Regions from separate parts of the Streptomyces sp. NPDC058620 genome, predicted to be linked through region 3. Evidence: riboswitches for the same ligand, from Rfam matches in the RefSeq annotation. Region 3 holds a riboswitch; each other region holds the start of a gene.
What was found. A riboswitch is a leader RNA that binds a small molecule or an ion and turns the genes downstream of it on or off. The one in region 3 is predicted to bind cobalamin.
Positions count from the first base shown of each region.

Region 1 (3,268 bases), on a different contig from region 3:
AAGGCCGAGAACGAGAACAGCCTGGACGAATGGGGGCTGGGCGGACGGTCGTTCGGCACCTGGGTCACCTGGTTCCTGCTCGGCGGCGACCTCTACACGGCGTACACCTTCGTCGCCGTCCCCGCGGCGATCTACGCGGCGGGAGCGGCAGGCTTCTTCGCCGTCCCCTACACGATCCTCGTCTACCCGCTGATCTTCACGTTCCTGCCGCGTCTGTGGTCGGTGTCGCACAAGCACGGGTACGTCACCACCTCGGACTTCGTCCGGGGCCGCTTCGGCTCGAAGGGGCTCTCACTGGCGGTCGCCCTCACCGGCATCCTCGCCACGATGCCGTACATCGCGCTCCAGCTCGTCGGCATCCAGGCGGTGCTGGACGTGATGGGCGTCGGCGGTGGCGAGACGACGCACTGGTTCATCAGGGACCTGCCGCTGCTGATCGCGTTCGCGGTGCTCGCCGCGTACACCTACTCCTCGGGCCTGCGGGCGCCCGCGCTGATCGCGTTCGTCAAGGACGGGCTGATCTACCTGGTCATCGCCGTGGCGATCATCTACATCCCGATCAAGCTGGGCGGCTTCGACGACATCTTCGCCAAGGCGAGCGAGGCGTTCTCCCAGACCAACGAGGCGACCGGCAAGCCGCGCGGTGCGCTCGTCCCGGGTGAGATGGGCCAGTGGGGCTACGCCACCCTGGCGCTGGGTTCGGCGCTCGCGCTCTTCATGTATCCGCACTCGATCACGGCGACGCTCTCCAGCCGCAGCCGCGACGTGATCCGCCGCAACACCACGATCCTGCCGCTGTACTCGCTGATGCTGGGCCTGCTGGCGCTGCTCGGCTTCATGGCCATCGCGGCCGGGGTCAAGGTCGACAACGGACAGCTGGCGATCCCTCAGCTGTTCGAGAACATGTTCCCCGACTGGTTCGCGGGCGTCGCCTTCGCCGCGATCGGCATCGGCGCGCTGGTCCCGGCGGCCATCATGTCGATCGCCGCGGCGAACCTCTTCACCCGGAACATCTACAAGGACTTCCTGAAGCCCGACGCGACCCCGGCGCAGGAGACCAAGGTCTCCAAGCTGGTCTCGCTCCTGGTGAAGGTGGGTGCGCTCGCCTTCGTCCTCACGATGGACAAGACGGTCGCGATCAACTTCCAGCTGCTCGGCGGGATCTGGATCCTCCAGACGATGCCTGCGCTGGTCGGCGGTCTCTTCACCCGGTGGTTCCACCGCTGGGCCCTGATCGCCGGCTGGGCGGTCGGCATGCTGTACGGGACGGTCGCCGCGTACGGCGTGGCCAGCCCGACGCAGAAGCACTTCGGCGGCTCCTCGAAGGAGATCCCGGGCATCGGCGAGATCGGTTACATCGGTCTCACCGCGTTCGTCCTGAACGTGGTGGTCGTGGTCGTCCTCACCTTCGTCCTCAACGCGCTGAAGGCACCGGCCGGGATCGACGAGACCTCCCCGTCCGACTACACGGCGGACGCGGGCGACCCGGGCGTCAAGACGGTGCTCCCGCCCGCCACGGTGGGTGCGCCGGGCGGCCACTGACTATGACGGCACCCTGACAGCACTCCGGCCGGGCTCCGGACACACGACACAACATGTGGGGGCTGCCTCGACGGGCAGCCCCCACATGTATGCTCATGCTCGCTGTCGCCGCAGGGGAATCCGGTGCGAATCCGGAACTGTCCCGCAACGGTGTGATCGGTGTGCTTTTGCACATCCGAAGTCCGAAGACCTGTCGGCAGCGCGCCCGGCTCGACCGAACCGGGCGCAGAGACGTCCGGGCCTCGCGGATGGGCCGGTGGACGCCGCACGCAGTGCTGCCGCCTCCGGGCCCCACGCTGCCCGGCTGCCCCCGTTCCCCGCCGGCCCCGAGCCGAGCGAGGGAGAGCACCGCGGTGACCATCGCGCCAGCCGATCCGGTTTCAGCAGCAGAGTCCGCCGAGAAGAACCGGTCCGCCGGGACCGCAACGTCCACGGACGCCCCGGGGACCGCACTGCTGCGGACCCTCACCGACCTCACGGCGGATCTGCCCGACACCGACCCCGGCCGTGTCGCCGCCGCCGCGCTGCGCGGCCGCAATGCCCAGTCGGACGAGGCGGAGCTGCGCTCGCTGGCCACCGAGGCCGCCGCGGGCCTCATCTCCGAGGACCCCGCCTACTCCCGGCTCGCCGCCCGCCTCCTCACCCGCACCATCGCGGACGAGGCGTCAGGCCAGGGCGCGGTCTCCTTCTCCGCCTCCGTCGCCGTCGGCCACCGCGAGGGCCTGATCGCGGACCGCACCGCCCAGTTCGTCCGGGTCCACGCCTCCCGGCTCGACGCCCTGGTCGGCGCCTCGCTCGTGGGCGGCGCCGACGACCGGTTCGGCTACTTCGGACTGCGGACCCTCTACAGCCGCTATCTGCTGCGCCACCCGCTGACCCGCGAGGTGATCGAGACCCCGCAGCACTTCATGCTGCGCGTCGCGTCCGGTCTCGCGGAGGACGACACCCCGGAGGCGCTGGACGAGGTCGCCGCGCTGTACGGCCTGATGAGCCGGCTCGACTATCTCCCCTCCTCCCCCACGCTCTTCAACTCCGGCACGCGGCACCCGCAGATGTCCTCCTGCTATCTGCTGGACTCGCCGCTGGACGAGCTCGACTCGATCTACGACCGCTACCACCAGGTGGCCCGGCTCTCCAAGCACGCGGGCGGCATCGGCCTCTCGTACTCCCGTATCCGCGCCCGCGGTTCACTGATCCGCGGCACCAACGGGCACTCCAACGGGATCGTGCCGTTCCTCAAGACGCTGGACGCCTCGGTCGCCGCCGTCAACCAGGGCGGCCGCCGCAAGGGCGCCGCGGCCGTCTACCTGGAGACCTGGCACGCGGACATCGAGGAGTTCCTGGAGCTGCGCGACAACACGGGCGAGGACCAGCGGCGTACGCACAACCTCAACCTGGCGCACTGGATTCCGGACGAGTTCATGCGCCGCGTCGACGCGGACGGCCAGTGGTCGCTGTTCTCGCCCGCCGACGTGCCCGAGCTGGTCGACCTGTGGGGCGACGACTTCGACACGGCGTACCGCGCCGCCGAGGCGGCGGGGCTGGCCCGCAAGACGATGCCGGCACGGGACCTGTACGGCCGCATGATGCGTACGCTCGCGCAGACCGGTCAGGGCTGGATGACGTTCAAGGACGCCTCCAACCGCACGGCCAACCAGACCGCCGAGCCGGGCCGCGTGGTCCACTCCTCGAACCTGTGCACCGAGATCCTCGAAGTCACGGACGA
Region 1 is NZ_JBHXQO010000008.1:19,339-22,606, reverse strand. It holds gene mctP (monocarboxylate uptake permease MctP) at 1-1,542, shown strand, start outside; cobalamin riboswitch at 1,619-1,755, shown strand; gene ACFWSK_RS10985 (ribonucleoside-diphosphate reductase subunit alpha) at 1,896-3,268, shown strand, end outside.
Region 1: it holds a riboswitch for cobalamin, as region 3 does, so the genes downstream of both, ACFWSK_RS10985 (ribonucleoside-diphosphate reductase subunit alpha) here and ACFWSK_RS00395 (FecCD family ABC transporter permease) in region 3, are expected to answer to the same signal.

Region 2 (3,268 bases), on a different contig from region 3:
GGCAGCACCCCGTACGTCCGCCGCCCCGTGAGCTCGTACAGCATGTCGAGACCCGGCTCCAGCAACGAGACGTCGCCCCGGAACTTGTTCACGAGATACCCGGCGACCAGCTCCTGGTCCTCCGCGCTCAGCAGCGCCGTCGTACCGAAGAACGAGGCGAAGACACCGCCGCGGTCGATGTCCCCGACCACCAGTACGGGGAAGCGTGCAGCCCGTGCGATGCCCATGTTCACGATGTCCGTACGCCGCAGATTGATCTCGGCCGGACTGCCCGCCCCCTCGCAGATCACGGCGTCATACGTGCCCCGAAGCTGCTCCAGGCAGTCCACGACGGTTCCGAGCAGCGATTCCTGGCGCCCCCCGTGGTAGCCGCGTGCGCTCATCTCGCCGACGGGCTTCCCCATCAGGACGACCTGGCTGGACCGGTCGCTGCCGGGCTTGAGCAGCACTGGGTTCATCAGCGCCGTCGGCTCCACCCGGGCGGCCTGCGCCTGCATGGCCTGGGCGCGTCCGATCTCCGCGCCCTCGCGGGTGACGAACGAGTTGAGCGACATGTTCTGCGCCTTGAACGGCGCGACCTTCACCCCCTGCCGTACGAGCCACCGGCAGATCCCCGCCGTGACGACGCTCTTGCCCGCGTCCGACGTGGTTCCCGCGACCAGCAGTCCGCCGCTCATATCCGTCTCCGTCCCGCGATCAGCCGTCCGGCCACACAGACGCCGAGGGCCAGCGCACTCACCCGGCGCGACAGCCGCACCGCACGTTCGATGTCCGGGGTCTCCACCGCGCGGCCGGCCACCCCGTTGAGCACCGGCCGGTGCTCGACCCGGCCGCCGTACGCGAGGGTCCCGCCGAGCCGTACGCCGAGCGCGCCCGCGAACGACGCCTCGACCGGTCCCGCGTTGGGGCTCGGGTGCTTGCCCGCGTCGGCCCGCCAGGCCCGTACCGCCTGCAGGGGCCGGCCGCCGGCGGCGACGGCGAGTGCGGCGGTGAGGCGGGCCCCGGGCCAGCCCGCGAGGTCGTCGAGGCGGGCGGAGGCCCAGCCGTACCGCCGGTACTGGGGCGACCTGTGCCCCACCATGGCGTCGAGGGTGTTGACGGCCCGGAAGGCGACGAGACCGGGTACGCCGCCCAGTGCGCCCCAGACGAGGGCGCCGACGACGGCGTCCGAGGTGTTCTCGGCGACGGATTCGACGACGGCGCGGGCGATCTGCGGCCCGTCGAGCGCCTGCGGGTCGCGTCCGCACAGGTGGGGCAGCCGCTCGCGGGCCGTGTCGAGGTCCCCGGCGTCGAGCGCACCGCCGATGGCGCGTGCCTCGCGGCCCAGTGAGGTACCGCCGATGACGGACCAGGTGGTGGCGGCGGTCAGCGCGACGGCGACGGCGGGGCGGTCGCGGACGGCGCGTGCGGTGAGCGCGGCGGCTCCCGCGGCGCCTCCGGCGCAGATCAGCGTGTGGAGCGCGCCCCACCCGCGGTGGTCCCGCCACAGGCGGTTCTCGACCTCCGCGGCTGCCAGCCCGAAGGCGGCGACGGGGTGACCCCGGCGGGGATCGCCCAGGAGCAGATCGCCGATCAGACCGGTCGTGGCGCCGTACGCGAATATGCGGTCGGCACGCATGGCTCAGCCCGCCGATGCACGGGACGTTCTGGCGACAGGTGACACAGGATCGGGCGCACAGCGGCCGGGCAGCATGGCGTATGTCCTCACTCAGGGTCCGCGCCCTGGTTCGACGTGACCGGCGACGAGAGTCTCCTGGCTTCCGGATCGGCAGTTCCCCCCGGCCTTCCAGTCCGCGGGCGGACCGTGACTTCCGGTGTGGGGGGAGTGCTCCCCGGTGACAGTGGCGGGACCGCGCCGGATTCGCACCGGCTTCCTCTTCTGTCGCCGTAAACGGCACGGGCAGTCCACCACGCTGTGCGAACGCCCGTCAACTCGCCGTTGACCTGCGAGGCTGCGCGCAGATCAACGGCGAGGGAGACATATGCGGCAGCGTGCGCTGCGGCCGCTGCGTCAGACGACGATCAGGTAGATCCCGTAGGTGACCGCCGCGGCGCAGAGCCCGAAGCAGAGGTATGCGCCGGTACGGGCCAGGGCGAGAGAGCCGCCGGAGCTGCCGGCCGAGGCGGTCGCGGCCTGCCTGGACAGGCCGACGATGCCGAGGGTGAAGAGGCCGACGAGCGCCACGGTGACCACGAGGCTGACGCCGAAGACGGAGGCAAGAGCTGCCCAGTCGATTTTCATGGTGGTAGTTCCTGCCCTTTAGACCGTGGCCGGGCGGGCCGGGTCGGCGGTGGTACCGGCCGGGGCCGGGATGGTGGACTTGATCTCCATGGCCGCGGTGCCGGTGGGCGGCGGCGTGACGGCCGCCATGGCCATCGTGACGACGCCCGCGGGCTCGGGGTGCTGGCTGTCCGTGACGTTGGTGTGGTCGACCGGCTTGCGGCGCGACAGCAGCCAGATGGCGCCGGAGCCCGCGACGAGCAGGACCGCGACGACGGCGACGCCCCAGCTGCCCTGCTTGGTGAGGAACTCTGCGCCCGCGCCGACCAGACCGGCGGCCGGCAGGGTCAGGCCCCAGGCGATGAACATCCGGGTGGCGGTGGACCAGCGGACCACACCGCCCTTGCGTCCGAGACCCGCGCCCATGACGGCGCCGGAGCAGGACTGGGTGGTGGAGAGGGAGAAGCCGAGGTGGGAGGAGGCCAGGATGACCGTGGCCGCACTGGTCTGGGAGGCGAAGCCCTGCGGCGGCTTGAGCTCGGTGAGGCCGCTGCCCATGGTGCGGATGATGCGCCAGCCGCCGAGGTAGGTACCCAGGGCGATGGCGACACCGGCGGAGACGATGACCCAGACCGGCGGGTTGGAGCCGGGGGCCAGGACACCGCCGGTGACCAGGGCCAGGGTGATGATGCCCATGGTCTTCTGCGCGTCGTTCGTGCCGTGGGCGAGGGAGACGAGCCCGGCCGAGGCGATCTGGCCGGCCCGGTAGCCCTTGGCGGTCGACTTCAGCTGGGCCTCGTCGGTGACCTTCCGGTTGATCCGGTACGTCAGCCTGGTGGCCAGCAGGGCCGCGAGGCCGGCGACGAGCGGGGCGGCGATGGCGGGGAGCAGGACCTTGGTGACGACGGTGCCGCCGTCGATCGAGGACCAGCCGGCCGACATGACCGCGGCGCCGATGAGGCCGCCGAAGAGGGCGTGCGAGGAGCTGGAGGGCAGGCCCACCAGCCAGGTCAGCAGATTCCAGAGGATGGCGCCGACGAGCGCCGC
Region 2 is NZ_JBHXQO010000007.1:36,613-39,880, reverse strand. It holds gene ACFWSK_RS10050 (cobyric acid synthase) at 1-677, opposite strand, end outside; gene ACFWSK_RS10045 (cobalamin biosynthesis protein) at 674-1,618, opposite strand; cobalamin riboswitch at 1,747-1,879, opposite strand; gene ACFWSK_RS10040 (hypothetical protein) at 2,012-2,242, opposite strand; gene ACFWSK_RS10035 (anion permease) at 2,261-3,268, opposite strand, start outside.
Region 2: it holds a riboswitch for cobalamin, as region 3 does, so the genes downstream of both, ACFWSK_RS10045 (cobalamin biosynthesis protein) here and ACFWSK_RS00395 (FecCD family ABC transporter permease) in region 3, are expected to answer to the same signal.

Region 3 (3,268 bases):
CCGGCTGTGCCACGGACGAGAGCAGGGAGGCGGCGAGCACGATGCCCGAGACGGCCGCATAGCTGTAGGCGCGCTCCGCGACGAAGAACGGCACCAGGGACGCCACGGCGCCCTGGTAGACGTCGACGCAGGCATGCCCGACGGACAACAGTGTGAGGGACGGTTTTCTTCGCACCCCGTCATGATCGGATCCCGGCACCGTGTCGCACTTCCGATAATCTGCCAGGCAATGACGAACATCCGCCACACGTCGGTCGCCCCGACCCGCACCCAGCGGATGGCGCCCGGCGCCGCGATAGATGCCCACCGGCACGACGACCACCAAATCGTCTACGCCGGACGCGGAGTGCTGGCCGTCACCACCGACGCGGGCTCGTGGGTCGCCCCGGCCACCCGCGCCATCTGGATCCCCGCCGGCACCGTGCATGCCCACCAGGCCCACGGCGAACTCGAACTGCACCTCGTGGGGCTGCCCAGGACGGAGAACCCGCTCGCCCTGGACACGCCGACCGTGCTCGCCGTGGGCCCCCTGCTGCGCGAACTGATCGTCGCCCATACCCGCCCCCCGGGCGCCGACAGCCCCGAACGGGCCCGACTGCGCGCGGTGTTGCTCGACCAGCTGCGAGCCTCGCCCCAGGAGCCGCTGCACCTGCCCACACCGACCGTGCCGCTGCTGCGGACGCTGTGCGACATCCTGTGCGCCGATCCGGCGGACGGCCGTACCCTCGCCGAACTGGGCCGTGAGGTGGGAGCGAGCGACCGCACGCTGTCCCGGCTGTTCCGCAGCGACCTCGGCATGACGTTCCCGCAGTGGCGCACCCAGTCGCGGCTCCACCACGCACTGGTCCTGCTGGCCTGTCACACGCCCGTCACCGCGGTCGCGCACCTCTGCGGCTGGTCTTCCGCCAGCGCCTTCATCGACGTCTTCCGCCGCGCCTTCGGCCACACGCCGGGCACACATCCCAGGGGCTGAGCGCCGGGAGCCCGGTCGCACCACGTGGACCGCGGGTAGTGCCTTGTTCCCGACGTAGCCGAACCGTTCCGCGCTAAGCTGCATGCGCCCCGCGGGGGAAGTCCGGTCGAAGTCCGGCGCTGACCCGCAACGGTAGGCGGAGCCCACACAGGTCTCCGTAAGCCCGATTTCCCGCGGTGGTGATGGCTCCTGTCAATTCGCCGTGGACTGCGAGAGGTGCTGCGCAGGGGCCCCGAGTCCCGGGCTGCTCCTTTGGAACGTAGGCGCACGGCCCGAGGCGAAAGCGACCCGCCCGTGGCCACATCGCTCGAACGCATACCCGCCGCACCGCTGCTCGCCGCCCCCACCGGCGCCGGGCCCGCGCCCCCCAAGCGCGTCTCACTGCCACTGCTCCTGACCTGCCTGGGCATCGCGCTCCCGGTCTCCCTCGTCCTCGGCGCCGGAACCGGGGCCTCGGGGCTCTCCTGGGGAGAGGTGGTGCGCCATCTCTGGGCCGGGCTGACGGGCGGAACCATCGCCCCCGACCAGGTCGCGGCCTACACCATCGTCTGGGAACTGCGCTTCCCGCGAGCCGTCCTGGCTGCCGTCGTGGGGGCGGGCCTTTCGGCCATCGGCGTCGCCGTGCAGGCCATGGTCCGCAACGCCCTGGCCGACCCGTTCGTCCTCGGTATCTCCTCCGGCGCGGCCGTCGGCGCCAACGCCGTCCTCATCTTCGGCGCGTTCGGCGCCTTCGGCATCTGGGCCCTGTCGTCGGCGGCCTTCGTCTCCGCCCTCCTGGCCATGGTGCTGGTGTACGCCATCGCCCGCACCGATCGCGGCCTGACCCCGCTGCGGCTCGTACTGACGGGCACCGCGATGTACTACGGCTTCTCGGCCGTGACCACGTTCATGGTGTTCGCGGCCGAGCGCGGCGAGGCGGCCCGCTCCGCGATGATGTGGATGCTCGGCAGCCTCGGCGGAGCCACCTGGGCATCCGTGCCGATCGCCGCGACCGCCGTGTTCGCCGGCCTCGCCCACCTCGCATGGTCGGCGCGCCGGCTGAACGCCCTCGCCATGGGCGACGAGACCGCCGCAGCGCTGGGCGTGGACGCGGGAAGGCTGCGCAAGGAGCTCTTCCTCGTCTCCGCGGCCGTCACGGGGGCCGTCGTCGCGGTGAGCGGTGCGATCGGCTTCGTCGGCCTGATGGTCCCGCACGCCGCACGGATGCTGGTCGGCGCGGACCACCGCCGGCTCCTCGCCGTCGCACCGCTCGCCGGCGCCGTCCTGCTGATCTGGGTGGACATCCTCTCCCGTGTGGTGCTCGCACCGGCCGAACTGCCCGTGGGCGTACTGACCGCGGTCATCGGTGTTCCCTGCTTCGTCCTGCTCATGCGCCGCCGCTCCTACACGTTCGGAGGCGCGTGATGCGGATCGACATCGATGAACTGACGGTCGAGATCGCCGGCGCGCGACTCGTCGACGACGTCACACTGCGCGCCGGTACAGGGCAGTTCGTCGGCCTCGTCGGGCCCAACGGCAGCGGAAAGTCCACCTTGCTGCGGTGCGTCTACCGAGCCCTGCGCCCCTCGGCCGGCACCGTCCGGCTCGGCGAGGACGACCTTTCCGCGATGAGCGCGCGCGAGAGCGCCCGCCGGCTGGCCGCGCTTCCCCAGGAGGCGGTCACCGAGTTCGATTTCACGGTCGCCGAGGTCGTGGCGATGGGGCGGCTGCCGCACCAGCGGTCCATGGCCCGGACCACCGAGGAGGACCGGCGTACGTGCGAGGCCGCGCTGGCGGGAGTCGGCGCCGGCCACCTCACCGATCGCGGCTTCCTCACCCTTTCCGGCGGTGAGAAGCAGCGTGTGCTGATCGCCCGCGCGCTGGCCCAGCAGCCCCGGGTCCTGGTCCTCGACGAACCCACCAACCACCTGGACATCGCACAACAGTTGGAGGTGCTGGCCCTGGTGCGCGAGAGCGGGCTGACCGTTCTCACCGCGCTGCACGATCTCAACCTCGCCGCACTCCACTGCGATCTCATCCACGTCATCGACGGCGGCCGGATCGTCGCTTCCGGCCCTCCGCACGACGTCCTCACACCCGATTTGCTGGCCGAGGTCTTCGGCGTACGGGCGCACCGCGTACCGCACCCGGAGACCGGCGCGATCCAGCTGCTCTTCGACCGTCTCCTCGCCGCGTAACCGATGTCCCAAGGAGTCCCCGTCACCATGACGAACCCCGTACGACCCGCCGCACTCGCGCTCGCCGTCGCCCTGGCCCTCACCGGCTGCGGAGCGGAGGTCGCCTCACAGGGCGACC
Region 3 is NZ_JBHXQO010000001.1:88,098-91,365, forward strand. It holds gene ACFWSK_RS00385 (MFS transporter) at 1-175, opposite strand, end outside; gene ACFWSK_RS00390 (AraC family transcriptional regulator) at 230-973, shown strand; cobalamin riboswitch at 1,020-1,167, shown strand; gene ACFWSK_RS00395 (FecCD family ABC transporter permease) at 1,268-2,377, shown strand; gene ACFWSK_RS00400 (ABC transporter ATP-binding protein) at 2,377-3,150, shown strand; gene ACFWSK_RS00405 (ABC transporter substrate-binding protein) at 3,178-3,268, shown strand, end outside.